DNA from 4 places in the Paenibacillus sp. S-38 genome. Region 2 is predicted to be linked to each of the others. Evidence: a T-box and tRNA genes for the amino acid it is inferred to sense, from the RefSeq annotation. Region 2 holds a T-box; the other regions hold tRNA genes.

Region 1 (7,762 bases), 3.7 Mb from region 2:
TCACTGCGCTACATGCTCGTGGACGGTCACGGAAACTTCGGTTCCATTGACGGCGATATGGCAGCGGCTATGCGTTATACGGAAGCCCGTCTGTCCAAGATTGCCATGGAGCTGCTGCGTGATATCAACAAAGAAACGATCGATTTCGTTCCGAACTATGACGGTGAGGAACATGAGCCGGCCGTACTTCCGTCCCGTTTCCCCAACCTTTTGGTGAACGGTCTGTCGGGGATCGCAGTCGGGATGGCAACCAACATTCCGCCGCATAACCTGACCGAAGTGATCAACGGGGTTCAGCAGCTGATCCAGAACCCGGAGGTCACTCCGCTGGAGCTCATGCAGTCGATCAAGGGGCCGGACTTCCCTACGGGCGGCTATATTATGGGCCGTGAGGGAATCAAGCAGGCCTATGCGACGGGCCGAGGCTCGGTCATCATGCGTGCGAAAACCCTGATTGAGGAGAACGGCAACAAAGCCAGAATCATCGTTTATGAGCTTCCTTACCAGGTAAATAAGGCCCGGTTGATCGAGAAGATCGCCGAGCTTGTGCGTGAGAAGAAAATCGACGGGATTACGGACCTGCGGGATGAATCGGACCGCAACGGCATGCGCATCGTGATTGAGCTGCGCAGAGATGTCAATCCGAATGTCGTTTTGAATAATTTGTACAAACAAACCGCCATGCAGTCCAATTTCGGCATTATTATGCTGGCCTTGGTGAATGGCGAGCCGAAGGTGCTGAATCTTCGGGATGTCCTCTTCCACTACCTGGAGCACCAGAAGGAAGTCATCCGCCGGAGAACCGAATTTGAGCTGCGCAAGGCGGAAGCACGTGCCCATATTCTTGAAGGCCTTCGTATTGCACTTGACCATCTCGATGAGGTCATCGCGTTAATCCGTGCCTCCCGCACGACGGAGGAGGCCAGAGAAGGCCTCATGACCCGGTTCGGGCTCAGCTTCGATCAGGCGCAGGCGATTCTGGACATGCGTTTGCAGCGTCTCACCGGGTTGGAGCGCCAGAAGATCGAGGAAGAGTATGCCGAGCTGCTTAAGAAAATCGCCGAGTATAAAGCCATTCTGGCCGATGAGCAGCTTGTGCTGGAAATTATCAGCAATGAGCTTAATGAAATCAAAGAGAAGTTCGGAGATGACCGGCGTTCGGAGATTACCATCGGCGAGGAAAGCATCGAAGATGAAGATCTCATTCCTCAGAGTGACGTTGTCATCACCATTACCCATACCGGCTACATCAAGCGTCTGCCTGTGACGACATACCGCAGTCAGCGCCGCGGCGGCAAAGGGATTATGGGCATGGACACGAAGGATAAAGACTTTGTGGAACACCTCTTTGTCACGAACACTCACCACTACCTGCTGTTCTTTACGAACAAAGGCAAGGTTTACCGCTTGAAGGCGTATGAGATTCCAGATCTCAGCCGTACGGCCAGAGGAACGCCGATCATCAACCTGATTCAGATCGAACAGGGGGAGACGATAAATGCGGTCATTCCGGTGGAAGCCTTTGATTCGGACAAGTACCTGTTCTTTGCATCGAAGAAAGGACTTGTGAAGAAGACTTCGCTGGACGATTACAGCAACATCCGCAAAGGCGGTTTGATTGCGATCACGCTGCGCGAAGATGATGACCTGATTGGTGTGCGGTTAACCGACGGCAACCAGTCTATCATTATGGGGACGGCACAAGGCATGTCAATCCACTTCCCGGAGAACGAAGTGCGCCCGATGGGCCGCTCGGCTACGGGGGTTAAAGGGATCCAGCTGGATGAAGAAGACCATGTGATCGATATGGACGTCGTCCACCAGGATAACAGCGTTCTAATCGTTACCTCGAAGGGATTCGGCAAGCGTACTCCGGTATCGGAATACCGTCTTCAGTCACGCGGAGGTAAGGGGATCAAGACCCTGAACGTGACGTCCAAGAACGGACCCGTAGTGGGCTTGAAAGTCGTGCAGGAAGAGGAAGATCTCATGATCATTACCGCTTTCGGTACGGTGATCCGGACAAGCATGTCCGGTATCTCCTTGATGGGACGCAACACACAGGGGGTTCGCTTGATCAACATCCGGGAGGAAGATGAAGTGTCTACCTTAGCTCGGGTGGAGAAGAGCGAAGATTCCGGGGAAGATCTGGAAGGCGAAGAAGCCGGAGAGATTCAAGATACGGAAGAAGGCTTGGATGAACCCGCTGAAGAATAACCAATAGTATCCGAGAAGAATGGGGCTTACATCCCCATTCTTTTTGATTTATAATGGGTTTACGTAGGTCTCCGGTCTTGGTTTTGCGGAAGTGGGCCTATACTGCAAGAGCTTGCATACTGAAGGCAAAGAGAGGGATTTTTATGGCACCCGTCCCTGTTTCCCAATTAAAGTACGGCGACAGAATTAGTGAGAATGTAGTGACGAAGAGAAATCAGGTTCTCTTTCCTAAGGGAAAAGTGATCTCTGGCAGGGATATGGAAATTTTGCAGGCATTCCTTATTTCTTCCGTTGAGATAGAGTCAAAGAACGGAGGGAAGGAAGCTGCACAGGAGTCTCCGGCAGTCTCAGATAAGCCGGAAGCCGTTACATCGAACTTCCAGGAACAATACGATAAGATGCTCCGCTTGCTCAGACAGATATTTGATAGTGTGGGCCCCGGTGGACAAGCTCCTCCAATTTTAGAGATCCGGACGGCACTCGAGGGGTTGATTCGCCATATTGACCAATACAACGTACTCACCTTCAGCCCGCGTCTGTTTCAGCTGACAGACTATATGTACCATAACAGCATTATGGTGGGACTTACCTCCTTTCAATTGGCTAGATGGCATGGCTGCGCGGCCAAGGATTTAATTCCCATCGCATTGGCGGGGCTTTTGCATGATATCGGAAACGCAAAGTTGGATGCCTCCATTCTGTTCAAACCGGATGCACTTACATCTGCGGAGCTTGAAGGAATGAAGAAGCATACGATCCTCGGTTACAATATTCTAAAAGGCGTTGCAGCGATCAACGAAGGGGTTAAGCTTTGTGCACTGCAGCATCATGAACGTGAGGACGGCACGGGATATCCGCTTGGAATTACGGGTGATAAGATTCATCTCTATGCGAAGATTGTTGCCGTTACCGACATGTTCCATGCCATGACGTCTGACCGGTTTCATAAGAGGGCCAAGTCACGGTACTTGGTGCTTGAAGAGCTGCTCCAGGAATCGTTCGGCAAACTGGACCCTGCGATCGTCCAGACCTTTATTCAGAAGGTAACTTCGTTCCACAACGGTACACTGGTTAAGCTGAACGACGGGCGCTCCGGCGAGATTGTATTCTCTGACCGCTCGAATCCTACAAGGCCCTGGGTTAACGTAAACGGGAGCATTATCAATTTGACGGTGGAACGGAATCTATACATTTTGGATGTGCTTTCTTCTTAAAAACTCAGATAAGAGCAAACCAAAAAATATCCGTACTTTACAGAAATAGAGGAGTCTTCGTTTATTAGGAGCGGGGACTTCTTTTTATTAGTTTTTCAGATTGCTTTATGAATTTTCAAAAAAACTCTTGCATTACAGTAGGCTGCTGTGATATATTGATCAAGTCGCCGCTGAACAGGTGGCGAAAACAAACATGACATTGCCCTTTGAAAACTGAACAACGAGTGAGTGTTAAATATAGAGACTCAGCGATGAGTTTCTGCCAAGCTTCAAAATGAGTCATCAGCTTTTCTTTAATGGAGAGTTTGATCCTGGCTCAGGACGAACGCTGGCGGCGTGCCTAATACATGCAAGTCGAGCGGAGCACTTCGGTGCTTAGCGGCGGACGGGTGAGTAACACGTAGGCAACCTGCCTGTAAGATCGGGATAACTACCGGAAACGGTAGCTAAGACCGGATAGCTGGTTTCGGTGCATGCCGGAATCATGAAACACGGGGTAACCTGTGGCTTACGGATGGGCCTGCGGCGCATTAGCTAGTTGGCGGGGTAATGGCCCACCAAGGCGACGATGCGTAGCCGACCTGAGAGGGTGATCGGCCACACTGGGACTGAGACACGGCCCAGACTCCTACGGGAGGCAGCAGTAGGGAATCTTCCGCAATGGGCGCAAGCCTGACGGAGCAACGCCGCGTGAGTGATGAAGGTTTTCGGATCGTAAAGCTCTGTTGCCAGGGAAGAATGTCGTGGAGAGTAACTGCTCTGCGAATGACGGTACCTGAGAAGAAAGCCCCGGCTAACTACGTGCCAGCAGCCGCGGTAATACGTAGGGGGCAAGCGTTGTCCGGAATTATTGGGCGTAAAGCGCGCGCAGGCGGTTTTTTAAGTCTGGTGTTTAAGCCCGGGGCTCAACCCCGGTTCGCACCGGAAACTGGAAGACTTGAGTGCAGGAGAGGAAAGCGGAATTCCACGTGTAGCGGTGAAATGCGTAGAGATGTGGAGGAACACCAGTGGCGAAGGCGGCTTTCTGGACTGTAACTGACGCTGAGGCGCGAAAGCGTGGGGAGCAAACAGGATTAGATACCCTGGTAGTCCACGCCGTAAACGATGAGTGCTAGGTGTTAGGGGTTTCGATACCCTTGGTGCCGAAGTAAACACAATAAGCACTCCGCCTGGGGAGTACGCTCGCAAGAGTGAAACTCAAAGGAATTGACGGGGACCCGCACAAGCAGTGGAGTATGTGGTTTAATTCGAAGCAACGCGAAGAACCTTACCAGGTCTTGACATCCCTCTGAAAGCCCTAGAGATAGGGTCCTCCTTCGGGACAGAGGTGACAGGTGGTGCATGGTTGTCGTCAGCTCGTGTCGTGAGATGTTGGGTTAAGTCCCGCAACGAGCGCAACCCTTGACTTTAGTTGCCAGCATTAAGTTGGGCACTCTAGAGTGACTGCCGGTGACAAACCGGAGGAAGGTGGGGATGACGTCAAATCATCATGCCCCTTATGACCTGGGCTACACACGTACTACAATGGCCGGTACAACGGGAAGCGAAGTCGCGAGATGGAGCGAATCCTTAGAAGCCGGTCTCAGTTCGGATTGCAGGCTGCAACTCGCCTGCATGAAGTCGGAATTGCTAGTAATCGCGGATCAGCATGCCGCGGTGAATACGTTCCCGGGTCTTGTACACACCGCCCGTCACACCACGAGAGTTTACAACACCCGAAGCCGGTGGGGTAACCCGCAAGGGGGCCAGCCGTCGAAGGTGGGGTAGATGATTGGGGTGAAGTCGTAACAAGGTAGCCGTATCGGAAGGTGCGGCTGGATCACCTCCTTTCTATGGAGATCATGGCCATGAAGATGGCCGGATCAAATCGGCAGCGCAAGCTGCAAAAGCCGCGCAAGCGGGACACTCACTCGTGTTCAGTTTTGAAAGGTGCAATACCTTTCAACAAGATATTCTTTCGTTTGGTGATGATGGCGGAAGGGAACCACGCGTACCCATCCCGAACACGAACGTTAAGCCTTCCAGCGTCGATGGTACTTGGACCGCAGGGTCCTGGGAGAGTAGAACGTCGCCAAGCAAGCCCACCTTGGGTGGGCTTTTGTTATGAAACCATATCTTGATACGGGCCCTTAGCTCAGCTGGTTAGAGCGCACCCCTGATAAGGGTGAGGTCGGTGGTTCGAGTCCACTAGGGCCCACCATATAATTTTATACATTCCCATGGGGCCATAGCTCAGCTGGGAGAGCGCCTGCCTTGCAAGCAGGAGGTCAGCGGTTCGATCCCGCTTGGCTCCACCAAATTTCTTCTTGAAATGCCTAGAATTTTGTGGTAGAATCCTTTTTGTCGCCGCAAAAGTCGACAGCATTATCGTTTGTTCCTTGAAAACTGGATATACGAAACAAACTAGCTGAAGTATCTAATGTTTTTTATTAGCTGCCTAGCGGGATGTTTTATTTTGGTAGTGACCTTTGAGCGAAGCTCAACGGAACGCAAAATAAAATCATCGAGCGACTTGGTTAAGCTATTAAGAGCACACGGAGGATGCCTAGGCACCAGGAGCCGAAGAAGGACGTGGCGAACAACGATAACGCCTCGGGGAGCCGTAAGCAGGCTTTGATCCGGGGATGTCCGAATGGGGAAACCCACATGTGGTAATTCGCATGTACCATGCAGTGAATACATAGCTGCATCGGAGGCAGACGAGGGGAACTGAAACATCTAAGTACCCTCAGGAAAAGAAAACAATAGTGATTCCGTCAGTAGCGGCGAGCGAAAGCGGAGAAGCCCAAACCAAGGAGCTTGCTCCTTGGGGTTGTAGGACGTCAATGTGGGTTAAGCAGAGTAGGCGAACAGGTCTGGAAAGGCCGGCCAGAGTGGGTAAAAGCCCCGTAACCGAAATTCTGCGAACACCCTAGACGGATCCTGAGTACCGCGAGACACGTGAAACCTCGTGGGAAACCGGCAGGACCATCTGCCAAGGCTAAATACTCCCTGGTGACCGATAGTGAAGCAGTACCGTGAGGGAAAGGTGAAAAGAACCGCGGGAGCGGAGTGAAAAAGAACCTGAAACCGTGTGCTTACAAGAAGTCAGAGCCCGTTCATGGGTGATGGCGTGCCTTTTGTAGAATGAACCGGCGAGTTACGTTCCCGTGCGAGGTTAAGGTGAGAAGCCGCAGCCGCAGCGAAAGCGAGTCTGAATAGGGCGAATGAGTACGTGGACGTAGACCCGAAACCGTGTGATCTACCCCTGTCCAGGGTGAAGGTGCGGTAACACGCACTGGAGGCCCGAACCCACGAATGTTGAAAAATTCGGGGATGAGGTGGGGGTAGCGGAGAAATTCCAATCGAACTCGGAGATAGCTGGTTCTCCCCGAAATAGCTTTAGGGCTAGCCTCGGGTTAGCGTTGCGGAGGTAAAGCACTGATTGGGTGCGGGGCCCGCCAAGGGTTACCAAGTCCAGTCAAACTCTGAATGCCGCAAACGTGATGCCCGGGAGTCAGACAGTGAGTGCTAAGATCCATTGTCAAGAGGGAAACAGCCCAGATCATCAGCTAAGGTCCCCAAGTGTGTGTTAAGTGGGAAAGGATGTGGAGTTGCACAGACAACCAGGATGTTGGCTTAGAAGCAGCCACCATTGAAAGAGTGCGTAATAGCTCACTGGTCGAGTGACTCTGCGCCGAAAATGTAACGGGGCTAAACACACCACCGAAGCTATGACTAGATATCTATGATATCCTGGGGTAGGGGAGCGTTGTATGCGGGTTGAAGGTTGATCGTGAGGACAGCTGGACTGCATACAAGTGAGAATGCCGGTATGAGTAACGAAAAGATCAGTGAGAATCTGATCCGCCGAAAGCCTAAGGGTTCCTGAGGAAGGCTCGTCCGCTCAGGGTAAGTCGGGACCTAAGGCGAGGCCGAAAGGCGTAGTCGAAGGACAACAGGTTGAAATTCCTGTACCACCGTGAACCGTTATGAGCAATGGGGTGACGCAGAAGGATAGTGACGCGAGCTGATGGATGCTCGTCCAAGCAGTGAGGCTGATGTGCAGGCAAATCCGCACATCGTAAGGCTGAGCTGTGATGGGGAGGGAAACTTAAGTACCGAAGGTCATGAGTTCAGGCTGCCAAGAAAAGCCTCTAGCCAGGGAGAAGGTGCCCGTACCGCAAACCGACACAGGTAGGCGAGCAGAGCATGCTAAGGCGCGCGGAAGAACTCTCGTTAAGGAACTCGGCAAAATGACCCCGTAACTTCGGGAGAAGGGGTGCCTCGGTAGGGTGAATAGCCCGAGGGGGCCGCAGTGAAAAGGCCCAAGCGACTGTTTAGCAAAAACA
Region 2 (7,762 bases):
ATAATGGGTCTGGATTTTTACTCTAGTATTATAGTGGATTTCGGGTAGATGCACATCCTTATCTTCCAGGAGCTTCGTGATTTGACACAAAGAGCACGGCTGATGTTTTGGTTAATCCACAAAGAGGAGGGGGGCTGCCTGTGGTAATATCCATATCGTCAGGGAGTAACCGCTTTCAATTGATTACATAATCATCTCAAGTTCAAGGAGGAGAAGTCTATGAAACAAGGCCAAACAACCGAGCTGCAGCGCGGTCTGGAGCAGCGGCATATCACGCTGATGTCGCTCGGGGCGGCGATCGGGGTGGGATTGTTCCTCGGCTCAGCCTCGGCCATCAAGCTGGCGGGGCCCGGCATTCTGCTGGCTTACGGCCTGGCGGGCCTGGTGATGTTCTTCATCATGCGGGCCCTGGGAGAGATGGCGATCCACCAGCCGGTCGCAGGCTCGTTCGCAAGGTACGCCCGGGAGTACATCTCTCCGGTATTCGGCTATCTCACAGGCTGGAATTACTGGTTCCTGTGGATCGTCACCTGTATGGCCGAGATCACGGCCGTGGGTATCTATATGGAGTACTGGTTCCCAGGTACGCCGCGCTGGATATGGGCGCTGGCGGCGCTGATCATCATGTCGGCCGTCAATCTCATCGCCGTCAAGGCGTACGGCGAATTCGAGTTCTGGTTCGCTCTGATCAAGATCCTCACCATTGTGTTCATGATTGTCACGGGCCTTGGCGTCATTCTCTTCGGCTTCGGCAGCGGAGGGGTGGCTGTGGGAATCAGCAATCTTTGGTCGCACGGGGGCTTCTTCCCTAACGGGATAAGCGGGGTCCTGATGTCGCTGCAGATGGTGTTCTTCGCATATCTCGGCATCGAGATGATCGGCGTCACGGCCGGCGAGGTGCAGAACCCGCGCAAGACGCTGTCCAAAGCAATCGATACTGTCTTCTGGCGCATTCTTATCTTCTATGTAGGCGCGCTGTTCGTGATCATGTCCATCTATCCGTGGAATGAGATCGGCCAGCAGGGCAGCCCGTTCGTGCTCCTCTTCGGGAAGCTGGGCATCGGGGCGGCCGCCGGCATCATCAACTTCGTCGTCCTGACGGCCGCCTTATCCTCCTGCAACAGCGGCATCTTCAGCACCGGGCGCATGCTCTTCAACCTGGCGCGCCAAGGCGAAGCGCCATCCCGCTTCGGGCGGCTGTCTGGCAGCGGTGTTCCGGGCTATGCGGTCCTTGCTTCGGCGGCGGCCCTGCTGGCCGGCGTCGTGCTCAACTACATCGTGCCGGAAAAAGTGTTCGTCTGGGTCACCAGCATCTCCACCTTCGGGGCGATCTGGACGTGGGCGATGATTCTCATCTCGCAGATCCGGTTCCGCAGAAGGCTGCCGCAGCAGGAGATCGGAGGGCTCTTTTACCGGATGCCGTTGTTCCCACTGGCCTCCTATGTCTGTCTCGCCTTCCTGTTCTTCGTCGTATGCCTCATGGGGTATTTCCCCGAGACGCGGATTGCCCTGGCGGTGGGTCCGCTGTTCCTGGTGCTCATGGCCGGCATCTATTACGCAAAGGGGTATCACCGGACGGCGGCGGCAGACGTTCCGGCTGCAGCGGATCCGAATCTGCATCCGGTTAGTAAGTGAGCCGAAGCGGTGAAGCACCGCGTTGCACGGCGGCTCGAATGACGGAATAATCAGGATAACTTTTCCAGAATGAGGTGAAGCGGATGATCCTCTGCCATGTTCGAAGTAGCTAGCTGCCGGGCTGGGTAACACGCGTGCCAGCCGCCGAGGGGGAAGTCTGCCCTTCGGCACCATGCAGCTCTTGCTTCGAACAGGCGCCGGGCGGTTTCAGCCGAGCGGGGATGGGTCACGCAGGATGAGCCAAGGTGCTTGGGGGTTCGCTCCGGGTTTCTTTATGCCGTAAGGTCATAAGGGAGCCGGCAGGAGGGGCCGAACAGCCCTTGGCTCTTTCATTTGTTCACCACTTTGGAAGGGATGGTTCTGAGCATGACAAAAGAGAATGAGGACGAGAATGCCTTTTATGACTTGGTAGGGAGAGGGAACGGCTGGGATTTCAGCGGGGTACGGTGCCGGACGGAAGGCCAGCCTCCGGACTTGTACGGGGATGCGGCACGGTATATGGGGCCGGCTTGCCTTATGCTGGACATCGGGACCGGCGGGGGGGAGGCCGTGCTTCGGGTCGCGGATAACGTGCGCCTGCTCGTGGGGATTGACCGATCCGCAGGTATGATCGAACAGGCGAAGCGCAGCCTGGAACGGACGCTGGAGCTCCCGGCCCGTTTCGTGCGGATGGATGCGAACAAGCTGGAGTTTCCGGAGTCTTTCTTCGACCTGGTCACGTGCCGGCACTCCCCTTTCTCTGCGAAGGAAGTCTACCGAGTGCTTGCCCCGGGGGGCGTCTTCCTGACCCAGCAGGTCGGGGAAGAGGACAAACGCAGCCTGAAGGCTTTCTTCGGGCGGGGACAGCACGGGGGAGCGGCTCCCGGAACGCTCCTGCGCAGATGCTTGGGGGAGCTGCACGAGGCCGGCTTCACGAAGATCGAGTGGGAGGAGTCGGACACCGCAGAATATTACGAGCAGTACGAGGATCTGCTCTTTCTCCTGCTCCACACGCCGATTCTCCCGGATTTCAGGAAGCGGGACGGCGATGCCGAGCGGCTCAGGCAGTATGTGGAGCGGTACCGAACCCCGCAGGGCATTCCGGCGAATGCCGCCCGCTTTATTATTAAGGCCGTAAAATAACCAACCCAAAAAAGCAGAAGCGGTGCCGAATCCCGGCCAGCTTCTGCTTTTTTTTCTTTGTTCGTATAGCGCACGCAGCCGTCTCATCGGCTTATTGATCCTCCAGCGAGGATACGCCGCCCACGCGGACCCGGAACTCGCATTCGCTTCGCGAATAGGTAACCCCGTTAATCGTCACGCTGCCCGGTGTGAACCGTTCGATAATGCCCCCATCCTCGACCCGTACCGGAATATCGTCGGCCGTTCGCTCCCATACCGAGACGCGGAGCTGGAAGAGAGAGGCGGCGAACAGCTCTGTCTCCGTGTTCAGTGCCCTCGACTCGGACATCTCCATCTCACCTCACCCCCCTTATTCTACAGAGTAAGCGGCAATCAATCCACCTGCCATTAGGAAAGGTATGTAGACGAGCCCGATTTATGATGCTTTTCTGAAGAAGAGGTGAGACTTCGATGAAATCTGGTAAGGAATGGGAGTGCATGTGATACAATGGTGGAAAATGCCTGCCGCTCCCGCATCCGATGCCGGAGATGGGGAGGCGAATAAGAGGGGGAAGCTTAGATGCTGAACAGCGGCGAGATCCGCGCTTACCTGTCGAGGCTGGGGATTCCCGGAGTACAGCCGCCGACCTTATCCTATCTGTTTGAGCTTCACCGGGCCCACGTGGAGAAAATCCCATGGCAGACGGTCGATATTGTCGCCGGCCGTCCGGCCTCCATCGACCCCGCCTCTTCGGTCAGGCTCATGACCACCGGCCGCAGCGGGTACTGCTTTCACCTGAACGGCGCGTTCAGTACACTGCTTCTCTCGCTCGGGTATCAGGTGTCCCGGCACCGGGCGGGCGTTCAGCCCTTGGGGCAGGAGCCGCGGATCAATTCATTTCACCTTGGCCTTACGGTCACGCTGCCGGAGGAGCCGCAGCAGCGCTGGATCGTGGATGCGGGGCTCGGGGATATGCCCTGGGAGCCGCTCCCGCTCCTCGCAGGTGAGTATCCGCAGGGACCGCTGCGCTACCGGGTGACGGATTCCCAGGTGGCAGGCGGAGGCTGGAGGCTGGAGCACGATCCTTCCGCTTCCTTCGCGGGCGTGGATGTGGCCCCCGAGGTGGAGCAGGACCTTACCGTGTTCGAGCCCAAGCATGTGTACTACTCCACCTCGCCGGAGTCCCCGTGGATCAACCTGTTCCTGGTCCGTCACCGGCACGCCGAGGGGGCGAACGAGGTGCGCGGCTGCATCTGGAGCCGGAGGGATCATGAGGGGGAAGTGAAGACGGAGCTCCGCACCAAAGCGCAGTGGCTGGAGGTGCTGGGCGATGTGTTCGGCGAGCATCTGGTGCACTACAGCGCCCTGGAGCGAGAGGAGCTCTGGAAGCGGGTGTATGGGATTCACGAAGCGTGGAAGCGGTCCAAAGGGCTGTGAAGCCGGCCGGCCGTGCAGGCAAAAAGGTGTGCTTCGAGCCTGGGGAGCCCGAGTGGATTTTTTGCAGATTTATTTGACAATGGGAGTAGAGTGGTGTAAAAAGGAAATAACTGAATGATCTGACTACATTCAATGACGAGAAAGAGTACGCTGAATCCCTTGATCCCCAGAGAGTTGGCCCTGCGCTGAAAGCCAACGTTCAAGACTCAGCCGAAGATCCTCTCCGAGAAGGAAGGCTGAAGAAGCAGAAGTAAGCCGACCCGGGATCCCGCCGTTACAAGGGACGCGTATGATGGTACGCAGGAAGTGTGCTGAAGGTCGGTGCGTCCGATGCTTCAGAACAAGGGTGGTAGAGCGAGATGGAATCTCGTCCCTTAGGGGGCGGGATTTTTTTGTTTTTACAGCCTTTGTCCAAATCAACGGGAGTGGAGTGAGGAAGCGCCATGAGACAAGTCGACGTGAAAGAAAAAGCAAGAACCCGAGAGCTGCGGATCCTGGAGCAGTGGAAGCAACGCGGTACGTTCCAAAGCTCCATCGATAACCGGTTAGGCAGGCCGAACTTCGTGTTCTACGAGGGTCCGCCCACCGCCAATGGCAAGCCGCATATCGGGCACGTGCTCGGGCGCGTGATCAAGGATTTCATCGGCCGTTACAAAACGATGTCCGGGTACCGTGTCATCCGCAAAGCCGGCTGGGATACCCACGGCCTCCCCGTGGAGCTGGGCGTGGAGAAGCAGCTCGGCATCTCCGGCAAACAAGCCATCGAGCAGTACGGCGTCGCCGAATTCGTCGAGAAATGCAAGAGCAGCGTATTCGAATACGAGAAGCAGTGGAGGGAGCTGACCGAAGCCATCGCTTATTGGACCGACATGGAGCATCCCTATGTCACGCTGACCAACCCTTATATCGAGAGTGTGTGGCATCTGCTGTCTGAGATCCACCGGAAGGGACTGCTCTACAAAGGCCACCGGGTCAGCCCTTACTGCCCCGACTGTCAGACGACGCTGAGCTCGCATGAAGTGGCGCAGGGCTACGAAGAGGTCAAGGATCTGAGTGCGACGGTGAAGTTCAAAAGCAGGGAAGAAGACGTGATCTTCCTGGCCTGGACGACGACCCCCTGGACCCTCCCGGCCAACGCGGCACTCGCGCTGAACAAGGATTTGGACTATGTCAAAGCCAGACAAAACGGCAGCGTATACGTGCTGGCGGGCAGCCTTGTGGAGCAGGTGCTCCAAGAGGATTATGAGATTCTGTCGACTCATAAAGGAGCGGAGTTCGTGGGCACGGCTTATGAGCCTCCTTTTGGCTATATCGAGGTGAACGGGGGGCATATCGTCGTCGACGCGGACTACGTCAGCGATACGAGCGGTACCGGGATCGTGCACATCGCCCCGGCGCATGGGGAAGACGATTACCGTACGTGCCGCCAGCATGGTGTGGAATTCGTTAATGTCGTTAACCTGGCGGGCCGGTATACCGATTCGGTCACCGATTTCGCCGGCCGCTTCGTCAAGGACTGCGATGTGGATATCGTGAAGAGCCTGGCGGAGCGCGGTCTGCTGTATGCCAAGGAGCGGTACCAGCACAGCTATCCCTTCTGCTGGCGCTGCAAGTCACCCCTGCTCTACTATGCGATGGAGAGCTGGTTTATCAAGACCACGGCGGTCAAGGAGCAGCTGATCGAGAACAACCGCAAAGTGGAGTGGTATCCTTCCCATATCCGCGAAGGGCGCTTCGGCAAGTTTCTGGAGGAGCTTGTGGACTGGAACATCAGCCGGAACCGGTATTGGGGAACGCCGCTCAACATTTGGCAGTGCCGGGATTGCGGAGCCGAGTATGCGCCGGGCAGCCTGCAGGATCTGCGCGAGCGGTCCACCGCGCCTGTCGCGGACAGCCTGGAGCTGCATAAGCCTTACGTGGACGAGGTTCACCTGCGCTGCTCCTGCGGGGGCACTATGGACCGGACGCCGGAAGTGATCGACGTGTGGTTCGACAGCGGCTCGATGCCGTTCGCCCAGTACCATTATCCCTTTGGCGACTCCAAGCTGTTCGGTGAGCAGTATCCTGCGGATATGATCTGCGAGGGCATTGACCAGACGCGGGGCTGGTTCTACAGCCTGATGGCCGTATCCACGCTGTATAACGGACAGCTGCCGTACAAGGCGGTCATCTCAACGGGTCACGTCCTCGACGAGAACGGCCTCAAGATGTCGAAGAGCAAAGGGAATGTGGTGGACCCGTGGGAGATCATTGAAGAATTCGGCGCGGATGCCTTCCGCTGGGCGCTCCTCTCGGACAGCGCGCCGTGGAACAGCAAGCGGTTTTCGAAGAGCATTGTGGCCGAGGCGAAGTCCAAGGTGATCGATACGATCCACAATACGCATGCGTTCTATACGCTTTATGCCGCGATCGACCGCTATGACCCGGATGCCTATCCGCCGCGGGTTTCCAGCAATGAGCTGGACCGGTGGGTGCTGTCCAGGCTGAATACGACCCTGCAGAGCGTGGAGAACGGGCTGGAATCCTATGATTTTCTGAACCCGGCGAAGCAGATGGAAGCCTTTGTCGATGAGCTCAGCAACTGGTACCTCCGCCGCTCGCGCGACCGCTTCTGGGGCAGTGACATGACGGAGGACAAAGTATCCGCCTACCAGACGCTCCGCGAAGTGCTGCTGGTGCTGGCGCGGATGATCGCGCCATATACCCCGCTTCTGGCTGAAGACGTATTTGGCAGCTTGGGCGGCGGAGACAGTGTGCATCTGGCCGACTATCCGAAGGTGAACGGGGGGACGATCGACACAGGGCTCGAAAGCGACATGGAAACCGCCCGGCAGATCGTTGAGCTGGCACGGAACATCCGCAGCGAGTCGGGGATCAAGACTCGGCAGCCGCTGTCCGAGCTCATCGTCTCGCTTGACCGGGAATTTCAGCTGAAGGCGTTCGAAGCCGTCATCAAGGATGAAATCAACGTCAAGACCATCCGGGTGGAGCACAGTGAGGGCTCGTTCGTCGAATATCAGCTGAAGCTGAACCTGAAGGCAGCCGGTAAAACGTACGGAAAGCGGGTCGGCGCCATTCAGGAGCATCTGAAAGGACTGTCGGCAGCGGATGCGAAGCTGGCGGTGGAACGAGGCTGGCAGGACGCGGAGATAGCCGGCGAATCCGTTCGTCTGACGCTGGATGAACTGCTGGTGGAGAAGCGGGGCAAGGCCGGATTCGCCTCCGCGTCGGGGTACGGGATCCACGCGGCACTGAATACCGCGATCACGGAGGAGCTGGAGCAGGAAGGCCTGGTGCGTGAGGTGATCCGCGGCATTCAGGATTACCGCAAGAGGCTGCAGCTGCCCATCGAGAAGAGGGTGGTCCTCACCCTGGATGTCGAAGCTCCGCTGAAGGAGGCTTTGGACCGGTTCCGCCACCTGCTGGAGGAGAATGTCCTGCTGGCCGAGCTGCGGTATGCGGCATCACCGGTTATGGAAGAGATCGTCTTCGGAGAGCATCGGTTCCGGCTGCGGATCGAGTAGAGAAGCGCGGGAAAAAAGCGGCCGGCGGAAGACAGAAAGGAAGCAGGCGAGGGAAGACAGAAGC
Region 3 (7,762 bases), 2.6 Mb from region 2:
CTGCCGAATACGGCGGGGGCTTATTCGGTCGAAGAGGCTGTCCGGATCGCGCGGCTTGCCAAGGCGACCGGATTATGCGACATGATTAAGGTGGAAGTGATCGGTGATCCGCGTACGCTGCTTCCCGACCCTGTCGGAACCTTGGAGGCGACCAAGATCCTGGTAGAGGAAGGTTTTATTGTTCTTCCGTATACTTCCGATGACCCTATTCTGGCACGCAAACTTCAGGAGGCGGGAGCGGCCGCTGTCATGCCCGGTGCTTCCCCGATCGGTTCCGGCCAAGGCATCATCAACCCTAACTATCTGCGCTTTATCATTGAGGAAGCCAAGGTACCCGTTATTGTAGATGCAGGTATTGGAGGACCGGCGGATGCTGCTCTTGCCATGGAGCTCGGAGCGGATGGGGTTCTGCTCAACACTGCTGTAGCAGGGGCGGAGGATCCGGTATTGATGGCGGAAGCCTTTAAGCTTGCAGTAGAAGCGGGACGCAAAGGGTTTCTCGCAGGGCGGATTCCGAAGAAGCGCTATGCTTCGGCCAGCAGCCCTGAGATTGGAATGATTGAGTAGAACAAGGGAATGATAACGAATATCGGCCGTGTATGGGAGTCCATCGCGGCTTATCTTTTTTTGTTTACAAAAGCTTGACATCTAAAAACGGGATATGATAAATTAACTCTCGCCGCTTCAAACGGCTTGTCCGAGTGAGTGAAGGTAAGCCGCAAGCCAAAAATAATTTCTAAAAAAAGCTTGCATTTGAATAGGCAACTGTGATACATTATAAAAGTCGCCGCTAAACGAGGTGACAGCAAACGACAAAACTTCAAATGTTTGTAAATGAGGATTTGTTGTAGGTTTGCCCTTTGAAAACTGAACAACGAGTGAGTGTTAAATATAGAGACTCAGCGATGAGTTTCTGCCAAGCTTCAAAATGAGTCATCAGCTTTTCTTTAATGGAGAGTTTGATCCTGGCTCAGGACGAACGCTGGCGGCGTGCCTAATACATGCAAGTCGAGCGGAGCACTTCGGTGCTTAGCGGCGGACGGGTGAGTAACACGTAGGCAACCTGCCTGTAAGATCGGGATAACTACCGGAAACGGTAGCTAAGACCGGATAGCTGGTTTCGGTGCATGCCGGAATCATGAAACACGGGGCAACCTGTGGCTTACGGATGGGCCTGCGGCGCATTAGCTAGTTGGCGGGGTAATGGCCCACCAAGGCGACGATGCGTAGCCGACCTGAGAGGGTGATCGGCCACACTGGGACTGAGACACGGCCCAGACTCCTACGGGAGGCAGCAGTAGGGAATCTTCCGCAATGGGCGCAAGCCTGACGGAGCAACGCCGCGTGAGTGATGAAGGTTTTCGGATCGTAAAGCTCTGTTGCCAGGGAAGAATGTCGTGGAGAGTAACTGCTCTGCGAATGACGGTACCTGAGAAGAAAGCCCCGGCTAACTACGTGCCAGCAGCCGCGGTAATACGTAGGGGGCAAGCGTTGTCCGGAATTATTGGGCGTAAAGCGCGCGCAGGCGGTTTTTTAAGTCTGGTGTTTAAGCCCGGGGCTCAACCCCGGTTCGCACCGGAAACTGGAAGACTTGAGTGCAGGAGAGGAAAGCGGAATTCCACGTGTAGCGGTGAAATGCGTAGAGATGTGGAGGAACACCAGTGGCGAAGGCGGCTTTCTGGACTGTAACTGACGCTGAGGCGCGAAAGCGTGGGGAGCAAACAGGATTAGATACCCTGGTAGTCCACGCCGTAAACGATGAGTGCTAGGTGTTAGGGGTTTCGATACCCTTGGTGCCGAAGTAAACACAATAAGCACTCCGCCTGGGGAGTACGCTCGCAAGAGTGAAACTCAAAGGAATTGACGGGGACCCGCACAAGCAGTGGAGTATGTGGTTTAATTCGAAGCAACGCGAAGAACCTTACCAGGTCTTGACATCCCTCTGAAAGCCCTAGAGATAGGGTCCTCCTTCGGGACAGAGGAGACAGGTGGTGCATGGTTGTCGTCAGCTCGTGTCGTGAGATGTTGGGTTAAGTCCCGCAACGAGCGCAACCCTTGACTTTAGTTGCCAGCATTAAGTTGGGCACTCTAGAGTGACTGCCGGTGACAAACCGGAGGAAGGTGGGGATGACGTCAAATCATCATGCCCCTTATGACCTGGGCTACACACGTACTACAATGGCCGGTACAACGGGAAGCGAAGTCGCGAGATGGAGCGAATCCTTAGAAGCCGGTCTCAGTTCGGATTGCAGGCTGCAACTCGCCTGCATGAAGTCGGAATTGCTAGTAATCGCGGATCAGCATGCCGCGGTGAATACGTTCCCGGGTCTTGTACACACCGCCCGTCACACCACGAGAGTTTACAACACCCGAAGCCGGTGGGGTAACCCGCAAGGGGGCCAGCCGTCGAAGGTGGGGTAGATGATTGGGGTGAAGTCGTAACAAGGTAGCCGTATCGGAAGGTGCGGCTGGATCACCTCCTTTCTATGGAGATCATGGCCATGAAGATGGCCGGATCAAATCGGCAGCGCAAGCTGCATCAACCGCGTATGCGGGACACTCACTCGTGTTCAGTTTTGAAAGGTGCAATACCTTTCAACAAGATATTCTTTCGTTTGGTGATGATGGCGGAAGGGAACCACGCGTACCCATCCCGAACACGAACGTTAAGCCTTCCAGCGTCGATGGTACTTGGACCGCAGGGTCCTGGGAGAGTAGAACGTCGCCAAGCGAACCCATTCATTTGGGTTTGAATATCTTTTTTTCTATGGGCCCTTAGCTCAGCTGGTTAGAGCGCACCCCTGATAAGGGTGAGGTCGGTGGTTCGAGTCCACTAGGGCCCACCATATAATTATATATTGCCATGGGGCCATAGCTCAGCTGGGAGAGCGCCTGCCTTGCAAGCAGGAGGTCAGCGGTTCGATCCCGCTTGGCTCCACCATTTTAATGCTCTACAATCCACCACGGTCGATGCCGTGATGAATTGCAATATTGTTCCTTGAAAACTGGATATACGAAACAAACTAGCTGAAGTAATCTAATGTTTTATCTTTATAGCTGCTAGCGATGTATTTCGTTTTTGGAAGCGACCTTTATGCGAAGCATAACGGAGCGCAAAACGAAACTACGAGCATTTGGTTAAGCTATTAAGAGCACACGGAGGATGCCTAGGCACCAGGAGCCGAAGAAGGACGTGGCGAACAACGATAATGCCTCGGGGAGCCGTAAGCAGGCTTTGATCCGGGGATGTCCGAATGGGGAAACCCACATGTGGTAATTCGCATGTACCATGCAGTGAATACATAGCTGCATCGGAGGCAGACGAGGGGAACTGAAACATCTAAGTACCCTCAGGAAAAGAAAACAATAGTGATTCCGTCAGTAGCGGCGAGCGAAAGCGGAGAAGCCCAAACCAAGGAGCTTGCTCCTTGGGGTTGTAGGACGTCAATGTGGGTTAAGCAGAGTAGGCGAACAGGTCTGGAAAGGCCGGCCAGAGTGGGTAAAAGCCCCGTAACCGAAATTCTGCGAACACCCTAGACGGATCCTGAGTACCGCGAGACACGTGAAACCTCGTGGGAAACCGGCAGGACCATCTGCCAAGGCTAAATACTCCCTGGTGACCGATAGTGAAGCAGTACCGTGAGGGAAAGGTGAAAAGAACCGCGGGAGCGGAGTGAAAAAGAACCTGAAACCGTGTGCTTACAAGAAGTCAGAGCTCGTTAATGAGTGATGGCGTGCCTTTTGTAGAATGAACCGGCGAGTTACGTTCCCGTGCGAGGTTAAGGTGAGAAGCCGCAGCCGCAGCGAAAGCGAGTCTGAATAGGGCGAATGAGTACGTGGACGTAGACCCGAAACCGTGTGATCTACCCCTGTCCAGGGTGAAGGTGCGGTAACACGCACTGGAGGCCCGAACCCACGAATGTTGAAAAATTCGGGGATGAGGTGGGGGTAGCGGAGAAATTCCAATCGAACTCGGAGATAGCTGGTTCTCCCCGAAATAGCTTTAGGGCTAGCCTCGGGTTAGCGTTGCGGAGGTAAAGCACTGATTGGGTGCGGGGCCCGCCAAGGGTTACCAAGTCCAGTCAAACTCTGAATGCCGCAAACGTGATGCCCGGGAGTCAGACAGTGAGTGCTAAGATCCATTGTCAAGAGGGAAACAGCCCAGATCATCAGCTAAGGTCCCCAAGTGTGTGTTAAGTGGGAAAGGATGTGGAGTTGCACAGACAACCAGGATGTTGGCTTAGAAGCAGCCACCATTGAAAGAGTGCGTAATAGCTCACTGGTCGAGTGACTCTGCGCCGAAAATGTAACGGGGCTAAACACACCACCGAAGCTATGACTAGATATCTATGATATCCTGGGGTAGGGGAGCGTTGTATGCGGGTTGAAGGTTGATCGTGAGGACAGCTGGACTGCATACAAGTGAGAATGCCGGTATGAGTAACGAAAAGATCAGTGAGAATCTGATCCGCCGAAAGCCTAAGGGTTCCTGAGGAAGGCTCGTCCGCTCAGGGTAAGTCGGGACCTAAGGCGAGGCCGAAAGGCGTAGTCGAAGGACAACAGGTTGAAATTCCTGTACCACCGTGAACCGTTATGAGCGATGGGGTGACGCAGAAGGATAGTGACGCGAGCTGATGGATGCTCGTCCAAGCAGTGAGGCTGATGTGCAGGCAAATCCGCGCATCGTAAGGCTGAGCTGTGATGGGGAGGGAAACTTAAGTACCGAAGGTCATGAGTTCAGGCTGCCAAGAAAAGCCTCTAGCCAGGGAGAAGGTGCCCGTACCGCAAACCGACACAGGTAGGCGAGCAGAGCATGCTAAGGCGCGCGGAAGAACTCTCGTTAAGGAACTCGGCAAAATGACCCCGTAACTTCGGGAGAAGGGGTGCCTCGGTAGGGTGAATAGCCCGAGGGGGCCGCAGTGAAAAGGCCCAAGCGACTGTTTAGCAAAAACACAGGTCTGTGCGAAGCCGCAAGGCGAAGTATACGGGCTGACGCCTGCCCGGTGCTGGAAGGTTAAGGGGAGCGGTTAGGGGTAACCCGAAGCTGTGAACCGAAGCCCCAGTAAACGGCGGCCGTAACTATAACGGTCCTAAGGTAGCGAAATTCCTTGTCAGGTAAATTCTGACCCGCACGAATGGCGTAACGACTTGGGCGCTGTCTCGACGAGAGATCCGGTGAAATTTTAATACCTGTGAAGATGCAGGTTACCCGCGACAAGACGGAAAGACCCCATGGAGCTTTACTGCAGCTTGATATTGGACTTTGGTACGATCTGTACAGGATAGGTGGGAGCCTGAGAAGCCTGAGCGCCAGCTTGGGTGGAGGCGCCGTTGGGATACCACCCTGATCGTATCGGAGTTCTAACCTGGTACCGTGATCCGGTGCGGGGACAGTGTCAGGTGGGCAGTTTGACTGGGGCGGTCGCCTCCTAAAGCGTAACGGAGGCGCCCCAAGGTTCCCTCAGAATGGTTGGAAATCATTCGAAGAGTGCAAAGGCATAAGGGAGCTTGACTGCGAGACAAACAGGTCGAGCAGGGACGAAAGTCGGGCTTAGTGATCCGGTGGTACCGAATGGAAGGGCCATCGCTCAACGGATAAAAGCTACCCTGGGGATAACAGGCTTATCTCCCCCAAGAGTCCACATCGACGGGGAGGTTTGGCACCTCGATGTCGGCTCATCGCATCCTGGGGCTGAAGTAGGTCCCAAGGGTTGGGCTGTTCGCCCATTAAAGCGGTACGCGAGCTGGGTTCAGAACGTCGTGAGACAGTTCGGTCCCTATCTGTCGCGGGCGCAGGAAATTTGAGAGGAGCTGTCCTTAGTACGAGAGGACCGGGATGGACGTACCGCTGGTGTACCAGTTGTTCCGCCAGGAGCACGGCTGGATAGCCAAGTACGGACGGGATAAGCGCTGAAAGCATCTAAGCGTGAAGCCCCCCTCAAGATGAGATTTCCCAGTATGTAAGACCCCTTGTAGACGACGAGGTTGATAGGTTCGGGGTGGAAGCGCGGCAACGTGTGGAGCTGACGAATACTAATCGGTCGAGGGCTTATCCACAAGCTTCCGCAAGGAAGCGGCAGCAGTAATGTAGATGTTAGGTTTTTAGCTAGCGAGTGAGGATATATCATAGTGACCTTTGTGCGAAAGCACAACGGAACGCAAAATGATATACCCGAACGACCGTTTCGTATCCAGTTTTCAAGGTGCAAGCCTTGATCAGTTATTCCCTGATAGCTCAGTTGGTAGAGCACTCGACTGTTAATCGAGTTGTCACAGGTTCGAGTCCTGTTCGGGGAGCCATTTCTTGGAGAGGTGTCCGAGCTGGCCGAAGGAGCACGATTGGAAATCGTGTAGGCGTCACAAGCGTCTCGAGGGTTCGAATCCCTCTCTCTCCGTAGCATTACCTTTAGGTTTATTGCAATTACCATTGGTTCGGCCCGTTGGTCAAGGGGTTAAGACACCTCCCTTTCACGGAGGTAACAGGGGTTCGAATCCCCTACGGGTCATCTTTATCCCATGGAGGCTTAGCTCAGCTGGGAGAGCATCTGCCTTACAAGCAGAGGGTCGGCGGTTCGATCCCGTCAGCCTCCACCATAATGATTTTACTGACGCGGGGTGGAGCAGCCCGGTAGCTCGTCGGGCTCATAACCCGAAGGCCGCAGGTTCAAATCCTGCCCCCGCAACCAATTTTCCTAGTGTGGAGCCGTGGTGTAGAGGCCTAACATGCCTGCCTGTCACGCAGGAGACCGCGGGTTCGAATCCCGTCGGCTCCGCCATTTACTTTTCTCGTGAAGTAAGATATAATGCTGTTATGTTTTAGAAGGCTCGGTAGCTCAGTCGGTAGAGCAGAGGACTGAAAATCCTCGTGTCGGCGGTTCGATTCCGTCCCGAGCCACCATTATGCCGCTGTAGCTCAATTGGTAGAGCAACTGACTTGTAATCAGTAGGTTGGGGGTTCAAGTCCTCTCGGCGGCACCATGTAATTTCATACGGAGGCTTAGCGAAGTGGCCAAACGCAGCAGACTGTAAATCTGTTCTCGTACGAGTTCGGTGGTTCGAATCCATCAGCCTCCACCAGTTTTTATAGGGGCATAGTTTAAAGGTAGAACAAAGGTCTCCAAAACCTTTGGTGTGGGTTCGATTCCTGCTGCCCCTGTTTTCCTGCCATGGCGGTCGTGGCGAAGTGGTTAACGCACCGGTTTGTGGATCCGGCATTCGAGGGTTCAATTCCCTTCGACCGCCCCATATCTTTTGAAAGAATTCAAGCATTGGGGATTAGCCAAGCGGTAAGGCAACGGACTTTGACTCCGTCATGCCTAGGTTCGAATCCTAGATCCCCAGTTTTATTATGCGGAAGTGGCTCAGCGGTAGAGCATCGCCTTGCCAAGGCGAGGGTCGCGGGTTCGATTCCCGTCTTCCGCTCCATTTAAGTACCGAGGCGCCATAGCCAAGTGGTAAGGCAGAGCTCTGCAAAAGCTTTACCCCCAGTTCGAGTCTGGGTGGCGCCTCCATTTTTTATTCGCCGGAGTGGCGGAATCGGCAGACGCACAGGACTTAAAATCCTGCGGTGGGTGACCACCGTACCAGTTCAAGTCTGGTCTTCGGCACCACTCCATCGTTTATAGTTTGTGCCCTTAGCTCAGCTGGATAGAGCGTTTGACTACGAATCAAAAGGTCAGGAGTTCGAATCTCTTAGGGCACGCCACTAGCCGGTATGGCGGAATTGGCAGACGCGCGCGACTCAAAATCGTGAGGGAAACCG
Region 4 (7,762 bases), 2.0 Mb from region 2:
GCCCAAATTCTTCCGAAGTCGGCGATTACGGTTAGTTATTCTTATGCCGTACCGCTGTCCGAGCCGGGTACGGGGCTGGGCGTGAAGGTACAGGATATGAAGCTGGCGGCGCCTTACAAAACGACCATTGCGGCTTATAAACTTCCGCTTCAACCGTCGGGTGATATCAACCAGACGATAGTGGCATATCCTTTTGAAATTAAATTCAAGTCACTGAATCTGTCTCACACCTTCAGTGCCGAGGGATATGTTTACAGTGCCAAGCCGAACTTGGAACTGAAGCGTCAGGATCTCGTGCAGCTTGATGCAAGCTCCACAGGCTTGATGTTCGAGCTTTATGACGCCCTTGGCAACTTCATCGGATCGGCTACCAAACCGTTCGTCGGGGAAGGTCGTCTGCTTCCAGGAGAGAATAAATTTACTTTCAGCGGCGTAAGCCCGCAGGGAGTTTTCCCACTTATCGTCAAAGTGTACGAAACCTTCACGACCGAAAACGGCGGCGTGGCGAAGCGTCTTGTAGGTGTTCAAAAGCAATAATTCATAGCAGTAAACTAAGTACTTATAGATTCATCATTCCAGCAGAGCCGGTCCAAAGGGACCGGCTTTTTGGTCGGTTCATGTCAGCATAGACCGGGAGTTCGGGGGCTTGCCAAATCGGGAGGCTGAGAATCATCCGGAATTAGGGTTGCATGATGATCAGCACACAAAAATCCGCCCCTTCCAGGGCGGATTCCAAGGAATACTATTATCTTATGAGAGCACAAACTCGCTGACCGTCTTCCACACGCCGTTCTGCTCCTGGCGCAGCAGGGCAAACCGGTCAATCGTGCACTGGAGGTCGAGTGTCCTATTCTTCAGGCTCGATAGGACATCGTGGAGCTCATCGTCGCCAAGCTCCTGGGCAACCGTAAGATGGGGCGTATACAGGTAAGGCTTCTCCGGTACGGGCCGCGGCAGACCTTGGGAGATCGCCTCGTGGAGCCGGCGCAGCGGCTCGGGGTCGGAGAGGGCCATATAGATTACATTGCTGGCCGGATAGAAGCTGGAGAACCGGTTGAAGTGGAGCTGGAACGGCTGCCAAGCACCGGCGATGGAATGGAGAACCGCTACCGCATCATTCAGCTGTTCGTGCGTCCACTCCTGTTTTTCGTACACCGTGAGATGCGGACGGATCAGAAAATCACGGGGATCATATCGTTTGCGCAGCGGAGCCGCGACCTCGGCAATCTCTTGAGACGGAAATACGGCGATACCATAGAACATGGGATTCCCTCCTTTTATTTATTATAACGCCTGCTGGGCAGCCATTCCAAGGGAAAAACCTTCCGTGGAAAAAGATGTCCCGTTTCCCTGCACGAGCCTAATGCAAGCGTTATCATCGTATGTTATAATGAACGCATTCCGGTATAAGGGGCGATCTCCATGAAACGTCAGGTTCACAGCATCGAAGTTAAAACCGCCGTCTATCAGAAGCTGGAAGAGCGCGGAGTCACCATAGAAGACATAGCTGAGATCGTTCGGGAAATGCAGCTGCCTTACCAGCCCAGCCTGACATTGGAGGAGTGCGTGGAATCCGTGCACGCGGTGCTGAAGAAGCGTGAGCTCCAGCATGCCATACTGGTCGGGATCGAACTGGACGTCCTAGCCGAGAAAGGGCTGCTGACGGAGCCAATCCAGTCGATTATCGAATCGGATGAAGGCCTGTTCGGGTGTGACGAAACGCTGGCGCTCGGATCGGTATTCGGCTATGGCAGCATAGCCGTCACCACCTTCGGCCACCTTGACAAGCATAAGATCGGCATCATCAAGCGGCTCGATACCAAGAACGGCAAGCAGATTCATACCTTCCTCGACGACCTCGTCGCGGCCATCGCATCCTCCGCTTCCTCCCGTATTGCGCATCACCAGAGGGATCTCGCAGAGAAGGAAGGCGTAGTGGCCTACATTGCGGGGCCGGAGGAGAACGCAAGCTGACGGTGAAAGGTACACTGGAATCATCGTATCATCATACTTCTACATTACACCATACGAAGAAGCTTCTCTCCCAAATAAGGAAGCTTCTTTTTGGTTATGCTAAGAGCAGGAATTCATCAACGGCTGGCAAGCGGAGTGTGAATCAATGAACTGGATCTATTGGGTGAAATTATATGACAGCAAGTTTCAGGCCGGCTGTCTGGCCAAACGGATGGAAGAGGACTGGTGGATCTACGGGTATGAATGCCCGAGCGAGGTTCAGGTATTCCGTTCACGCAAAGGGCGGTTTGGCGTCCGGTATACGGTATAAATTTATACTTGACTCAGGAGTTTGGCATGGTGTATAGTTAATCCTGTCGCCATAAAGCAATGGATATTTTTACTGGCGCGGGGTGGAGCAGCCCGGTAGCTCGTCGGGCTCATAACCCGAAGGCCGCAGGTTCAAATCCTGCCCCCGCAACCAAACTTCCTGCCTCCATTTTGTGGGCCCTTAGCTCAGTTGGTTAGAGCGGTCGGCTCATAACCGATTGGTCGGGGGTTCGAGTCCCTCAGGGCCCATAGGCGCGAAACCCTTAATGTATAAGGGTTTTTTCTCTTTTATGGCCTTGTTGTTTTTGCTACCGAATGTAAGAAGGCGGCATAACGCTGAGAAATGATATGAAAGCGCCCTGACCGAAAATGGTGGGGCGCTTTTTGTGCGTTAACGTATCTTGATCGTACCAGGGCCCTCTTCGCCTCAGTTCAACACAAAAAGCCCAAGCCTGCGCTTGAGCTTTTCGGTCTGATTGCCATTTGAACCAGCCGGTTCCCTTGAACCGCGTGATCGCTTTGCTCCAGTTGTTTGAAGAGTTAAATCTTAAACTGGCTCACGATTTTTTGTAGATCATCGGCTAAGCCGGCAAGTGCCTGTGCGGACGAAGAGATTTCCTGCATCGAAGCGAGTTGCTCTTCAGTTGCCGCCGAGATGTTCTGCGTTATGGAAGCCGACTTATGGGCAACACCCCGAACATCATCGATAGATGTATTTACGTTAGTGGCGCCGCCGGCCAATTTTTTCAGCGCTTCAGAAATGCCTTCGATCTGTGTAACGACACCGCTGACGGCTTGGTCAATCTTTTGGAACGAGCTGCCTGCATGATTCACGACGTTCAGACCGGCATTCACTTCTTGCGAGGCCTTCTCCATCGTCTGCAGCGTAAGCCCTGTATCCTGCTGAATCAGCTGAATCAGACGGGAAATTTGTTCAGTCGATTGATTAGATTGCTCCGCAAGCTTCCTTACTTCTCCCGCAACAACAGCAAAGCCTTTGCCATGTTCGCCGGCCCGTGCTGCTTCAATCGCAGCATTGAGAGCGAGCAGATTCGTCTGGGCTGATATGCCGGAGATCACATTCGTAATTTGCTCGATTTCGTTGGAACGCTCATTGAGCGATTTTACGGCGTCGAACAGGCTGTTTACATTGGCGTAGATTGAATTCATCTGAGTCGTCACTTCCAAAATGGCTTGGTTGCCTTCGGATGACATCTGGGACGCGTGCAGGACGTCGTGCTTCATTTTCTCCGTATTATCCGTGATGGTCTGCGTGTAACCGGTCATATCCGTGATGGCTGAAGAACTGTCCTCGACTTTTTCCACCTGCAGCTCGGTTCCGGCAGCGAGCTCTTGAATCGTTGTCGCGATGTGCTCGGACGCCTGGCTGTTCTGCTCGGCGCTGGCGCTCAGTTCCTCGGACGTGGAGGCTACAATGTGGGATGAGGATTGAACCGTACCAAAGATCGATTGCAGCTTAGCCGTCATATTGTTGAAGGAAGTAGTAAGCTCACCGATCTCATCTTTGGAACGGTAGCTGCCTTTTACCGTAAAGTCACCGTTTTCCGCTTCGGTTAAGAGGGCCTTCACCTCTCTTACTGGTTTGACAATCATACGCGTAATCACGAAGCTCAGGATGACTAGAATAAGGATGGCTGCGATGCCAGTATAAAAGACTTGGCTCTGCGTGCGTCCTTTGCTTTCTTGGTTGGCTGTATTGATTCCACCGGCGTCTTCAATTTTCATCTTCTGCAGCTGCTTTAACGTATCATTCACAAGTTTGCGATTGGCTTCGACCGATTCTGCGTAAATGGCGTAGGCTTCCGCATTCTTGTTCTGATCGGCCAAAGCAATGACTCGATTTCTGCTCTCCGTCAATGCTTGGGCATGCTTTTTATATTCGGCAATGAGGGTCCTTTGCTCTTCACGTAAATTCGTCGACTCCAACTGTTGAATCATTCCGTCAATCTCGTCCCAGGCGGATGTGATCTCCTCAATCAATTCCTGATTCCGGGCAGGATCCGTAGTGGTCATCAGCTCAAGCGTATAGGCGTCGCTTGCCCGCGCGTTGACCCGGATCTGCATAACCGTATTGAGCGGCAGCAGGTTCTGCTGATACATAATCTCGGAATTCTCGGCCATCTTAGTAATATTCGCTAATCCCAAGTATCCTACATATCCAAGAGCAATCACGCTTACGGTTAAGATAATCATGAGTTTTTTAAAAATGTTAAGGTTCTTTAGCAGTTTCATCATGATGCCACCTTTTTATTTTATTAGGTCTATCCAGCTAAGTATATCGGCAGAAACATGCGAAAGTTGAAGTCAGTCATTCTGGAAGAAGTTCTCTTCGAAGAACCATCTTACAGACGGCCCTTTTCGTTTGTTCGGAAATAAAAAAAGAAGACGGCCCATGGCGATGGGTCCGTCTCTAAGAAGCCAACAAGAAAGCCCTGTTTAAAATTGGCTTTCCTGTATGGAATGGTTTAGTTGGTTCAGACTGATCTGGATGTATGTTTGATCTTTCTGAGTAAAACCTATCAGCAGCCCTGTTAAAGGTACTGTAAATTGGTAAAAACGGGCTCTTTGAACGAATGTCCCGTTTACATCCCCTTTATAATGCTGCAGCAGCTGATACATAAATGATTCTCCCAGCCTGATATATCCAAAGTCCATAGCAGGGTCTCCAAATTTTAAACCCAAATCGATGATACCTTTAAATTGATAAGATTTTGGATCAATAATAATATGATCCTTTTTCATGTCACCATTGATAAAACAGGGCTGGAACTGAAAATTCCGGTCATCATTGAGAAAGCTTTCATAAAGCCAAGCAATCCATTGATTTTGTCTATGTTCTAAATAGGGACATACGTATTTGATTATTGTTTTGTAATGCTGTTTCCAATGAAATTTAAAATATTCCGATTTTGATAGTTCGATTGGAAAGTAGGCGCTGCCAGGAAATAAATGAATTCCATACAGTACGGTAGCCACATGTTTAGAGATACTGGATAGTTTATCTTCAGGTACTTGAGTGGAGAGAGGGGGCTTGAGTTGATCTCCCACTATCATAGGGTAACTTACATAAGGGATAGGGTCATTTTCAATGATGTCATACTGAGGAATATGAGGGACCCAATTTATTAATCGAGGCATGATGAGCTGTTCAAGCAGTATGTGATGATGAGCATCCTTATGTCCTTCTTTGGGGAAGCGAAAGACCCTTGGATCGGGTCCATCCTTGTCGATGATCATGACATCATTTGCTGAACCGGTAGTATTCAGGTCGAAGGGTTTATTTTCAATAAGATGCGGATGCTTTTGTTTTATGATGCTTATTACTTTCTCGATATGGGACATGAGTTCCCCCCCTACCCATTTCAACTCACAAGCTGGATACGGCTAATGGTTACAATAAGGTATGCATTCGGTTTGCAAATTGAATAGATAGGAGTACAAGGACGGTCGAAATGGACTTTTTCAATCTTAACGAATACGAACAACAGTCTGCAGAGGCAGAACGGTTCAATCGATTAAGCAATGGAATGTGATATTTGTATAGATATCAGGTAAAATTAACCGAGGGTTCGCTGAACGATGATAAAGAATGCGGGTCTATTGAAAACGAAATGAGGTCAAAGGATGAAGACAGAACACAAACGAGCTGCTTTAGTAGTAAAGGTTTTGCGGGGACTAGCGGTAATCCTCGGTGGATTCATCACTGCCTACGGACTTGAGGCCGTCTTGATTCCAAACAACGTATCCGACGGCGGTGTTACAGGTTTAAGCATCGTTGGATTCGAGCTTACCGGATTGCCGCTAGGACTGTTAATCGCGGTTCTTAATATTCCGTTTATATTTCTAGGATACAAGCAAATCGGAAAAAGCTTTGCATTTTATTCTGTGATCGGTATTGCTTCTCTGGCCGTCGGCACGGTTGTTCTGCATCATATCTCGCCTATAATTGAAGGAGATACACTTCTGGTAACCGTTGTCGGAGGGATTATTATCGGTTTTGGCATGGGTTTGGCATTACGGAATGGCGGCGCATTGGATGGGATCGATATGTTAGCCGTACTGCTTTCTCGAAAATTGCCTTTCGGTACAAGTGATCTCATCCTATTCCTCAATATGTTTGTGTTCATCGTCGTCTCGACTGTATTCGGTCTTCAAGGGGCTCTGATGTCGGCTATTGCGTATTACATAGCTTCTAAAGTGATTCATATCGTTGAAGAAGGATTAAGCGGCGCCAAAACGTTTAAGATTATCACCAAACATCCTGAAGTCATGGTTGAGACCATTCGGGACCGCTTAGGGCGCGGTGCTACATATAATCTCGTGCAAGGCGGATACTCCAACGAGCAGTTCAAAGAAATTACCTGCGTCATTAACCGGCTGGAAGAAAGCAAAATGAAAGAAATCATTTATGAGATTGACTCGAGTGCCTTTGTTATGGTGTACGATGTTGCCGAAGTAAAGGGCGGAAGCTTCAAGAAACAAGACATTCACTAAAGAAGCATGGCGGTCCTGCAGCTCCACAGCGGTAGGGCGCAGCTCTAAAAATTTACAATGGGCTAACCTTATGGGAATGAGTATCTTGACCGATAATTTAGTTAAACAGTAAAACCATTTGCCATCACAAATGTAGAGATACCTTCATGAGGTACTCCTATCCCGATCTCTGGCAATGAACTACGAGGTGAAGTCAACCATGGCCGGCTGGATCTATTTTCTATCGCTCCTTAGTTTTTTGATTCCGATTGGTTTCTTTTTTATATAGCGGTAGAGATATGTTGGCGCAATCACACGATACTGAGCAGGCTGTCTGCCGGTTTATTTTATTCTGCCATGCTCCTGTTTGCATCCTCTTTATTGGCCAATCTTATTCCAACGACATATATACAAGTTGTTACGATGGGTTGAAGTTTATTCCAAGCGCTTCGAACATTGGTCTTCCTGGAAGATCCTGCTGCTTAGCTATTGGCCGGCTTTTTACTCCGGACTGTTCATCTTTCCTTCTTCCTATGTACATATTGCATATTTAGAAAGGGGGCACTGGAAGGATATACTGACCAAGCGCAGGAGCCTTTATCATCATCATGGTTAGCGTTCAGCATCTGGCGATGGTTGTTCGGGGGTCTCCCTCCTGGTGGTTTTCTTTCGGCTGGCAGCAGGTCCTTGATTTTATCCCATTGGTCATCACGGATTTCGTATCGTCCCGCATAAATTGACGGATGTTATCCCTATTCACTTCACTTTTACTCTCTATAGATCGGTGGTTCCCACATGCTGAATGGCTACAAAAACATCATGGAAGAAATCGTTGAAACCTTTGTCGATGTTTTGTTAACCGGACCGGAATATCAAACGTTTTGTAAGTGCAAAAAATGTAGAAACGACACCATAGCTTACTCGCTGAATAGTTTACCTCCTCAATACGCTACGAATGATGTGAACAGAGACAGAATTTTTGAGC

Evidence for each region. A T-box is a leader RNA that pairs with one kind of tRNA and senses whether it is charged. The one in region 2 lies ahead of ileS (isoleucine--tRNA ligase), so its partner is inferred to be a tRNA-Ile.
Region 1: it has a tRNA-Ile gene. The T-box ahead of ileS (isoleucine--tRNA ligase) is inferred to sense a tRNA for this amino acid. The anticodon was not compared.
Region 3: it has a tRNA-Ile gene. The T-box ahead of ileS (isoleucine--tRNA ligase) is inferred to sense a tRNA for this amino acid. The anticodon was not compared.
Region 4: it has a tRNA-Ile gene. The T-box ahead of ileS (isoleucine--tRNA ligase) is inferred to sense a tRNA for this amino acid. The anticodon was not compared.

What each region holds. Positions count from the first base shown of each region.
Region 1 covers NZ_CP187970.1:6,846-14,607, forward strand. Annotated here, with positions in the region: gene gyrA (DNA gyrase subunit A) at 1-2,217, shown strand, start outside; gene ACP26L_RS00040 (HD-GYP domain-containing protein) at 2,361-3,431, shown strand; rRNA gene ACP26L_RS00045 (16S ribosomal RNA) at 3,725-5,261, shown strand; rRNA gene rrf (5S ribosomal RNA) at 5,392-5,508, shown strand; tRNA gene ACP26L_RS00055 (tRNA-Ile) at 5,555-5,631, shown strand; tRNA gene ACP26L_RS00060 (tRNA-Ala) at 5,653-5,728, shown strand; rRNA gene ACP26L_RS00065 (23S ribosomal RNA) at 5,946-7,762, shown strand, end outside.
Region 2 covers NZ_CP187970.1:3,734,820-3,742,581, forward strand. Annotated here, with positions in the region: gene ACP26L_RS17240 (amino acid permease) at 220-1,635, shown strand; gene ACP26L_RS17245 (class I SAM-dependent methyltransferase) at 2,002-2,757, shown strand; gene ACP26L_RS17250 (hypothetical protein) at 2,849-3,091, opposite strand; gene ACP26L_RS17255 (arylamine N-acetyltransferase family protein) at 3,317-4,174, shown strand; T-box leader at 4,298-4,552, shown strand; gene ileS (isoleucine--tRNA ligase) at 4,618-7,698, shown strand.
Region 3 covers NZ_CP187970.1:1,098,254-1,106,015, forward strand. Annotated here, with positions in the region: gene ACP26L_RS05130 (thiazole synthase) at 1-567, shown strand, start outside; rRNA gene ACP26L_RS05135 (16S ribosomal RNA) at 948-2,484, shown strand; rRNA gene rrf (5S ribosomal RNA) at 2,615-2,731, shown strand; tRNA gene ACP26L_RS05145 (tRNA-Ile) at 2,770-2,846, shown strand; tRNA gene ACP26L_RS05150 (tRNA-Ala) at 2,866-2,941, shown strand; rRNA gene ACP26L_RS05155 (23S ribosomal RNA) at 3,137-6,057, shown strand; tRNA gene ACP26L_RS05160 (tRNA-Asn) at 6,225-6,300, shown strand; tRNA gene ACP26L_RS05165 (tRNA-Ser) at 6,307-6,395, shown strand; tRNA gene ACP26L_RS05170 (tRNA-Glu) at 6,435-6,506, shown strand; tRNA gene ACP26L_RS05175 (tRNA-Val) at 6,519-6,594, shown strand; tRNA gene ACP26L_RS05180 (tRNA-Met) at 6,610-6,686, shown strand; tRNA gene ACP26L_RS05185 (tRNA-Asp) at 6,700-6,776, shown strand; tRNA gene ACP26L_RS05190 (tRNA-Phe) at 6,823-6,898, shown strand; tRNA gene ACP26L_RS05195 (tRNA-Thr) at 6,903-6,978, shown strand; tRNA gene ACP26L_RS05200 (tRNA-Tyr) at 6,992-7,077, shown strand; tRNA gene ACP26L_RS05205 (tRNA-Trp) at 7,086-7,156, shown strand; tRNA gene ACP26L_RS05210 (tRNA-His) at 7,170-7,245, shown strand; tRNA gene ACP26L_RS05215 (tRNA-Gln) at 7,270-7,341, shown strand; tRNA gene ACP26L_RS05220 (tRNA-Gly) at 7,351-7,425, shown strand; tRNA gene ACP26L_RS05225 (tRNA-Cys) at 7,438-7,511, shown strand; tRNA gene ACP26L_RS05230 (tRNA-Leu) at 7,522-7,610, shown strand; tRNA gene ACP26L_RS05235 (tRNA-Arg) at 7,629-7,705, shown strand; tRNA gene ACP26L_RS05240 (tRNA-Leu) at 7,709-7,762, shown strand, end outside.
Region 4 covers NZ_CP187970.1:5,736,818-5,744,579, reverse strand. Annotated here, with positions in the region: gene ACP26L_RS25305 (hypothetical protein) at 1-537, shown strand, start outside; gene ACP26L_RS25300 (2'-5' RNA ligase family protein) at 751-1,263, opposite strand; gene ACP26L_RS25295 (phosphatidylglycerophosphatase A family protein) at 1,423-1,974, shown strand; gene ACP26L_RS25290 (hypothetical protein) at 2,120-2,284, shown strand; tRNA gene ACP26L_RS25285 (tRNA-Met) at 2,361-2,437, shown strand; tRNA gene ACP26L_RS25280 (tRNA-Ile) at 2,459-2,532, shown strand; gene ACP26L_RS25275 (methyl-accepting chemotaxis protein) at 2,824-4,536, opposite strand; gene ACP26L_RS25270 (phosphotransferase family protein) at 4,741-5,646, opposite strand; gene ACP26L_RS25265 (YitT family protein) at 5,929-6,798, shown strand; gene ACP26L_RS25260 (transposase) at 7,293-7,493, opposite strand; gene ACP26L_RS25255 (late competence development ComFB family protein) at 7,597-7,762, shown strand, end outside.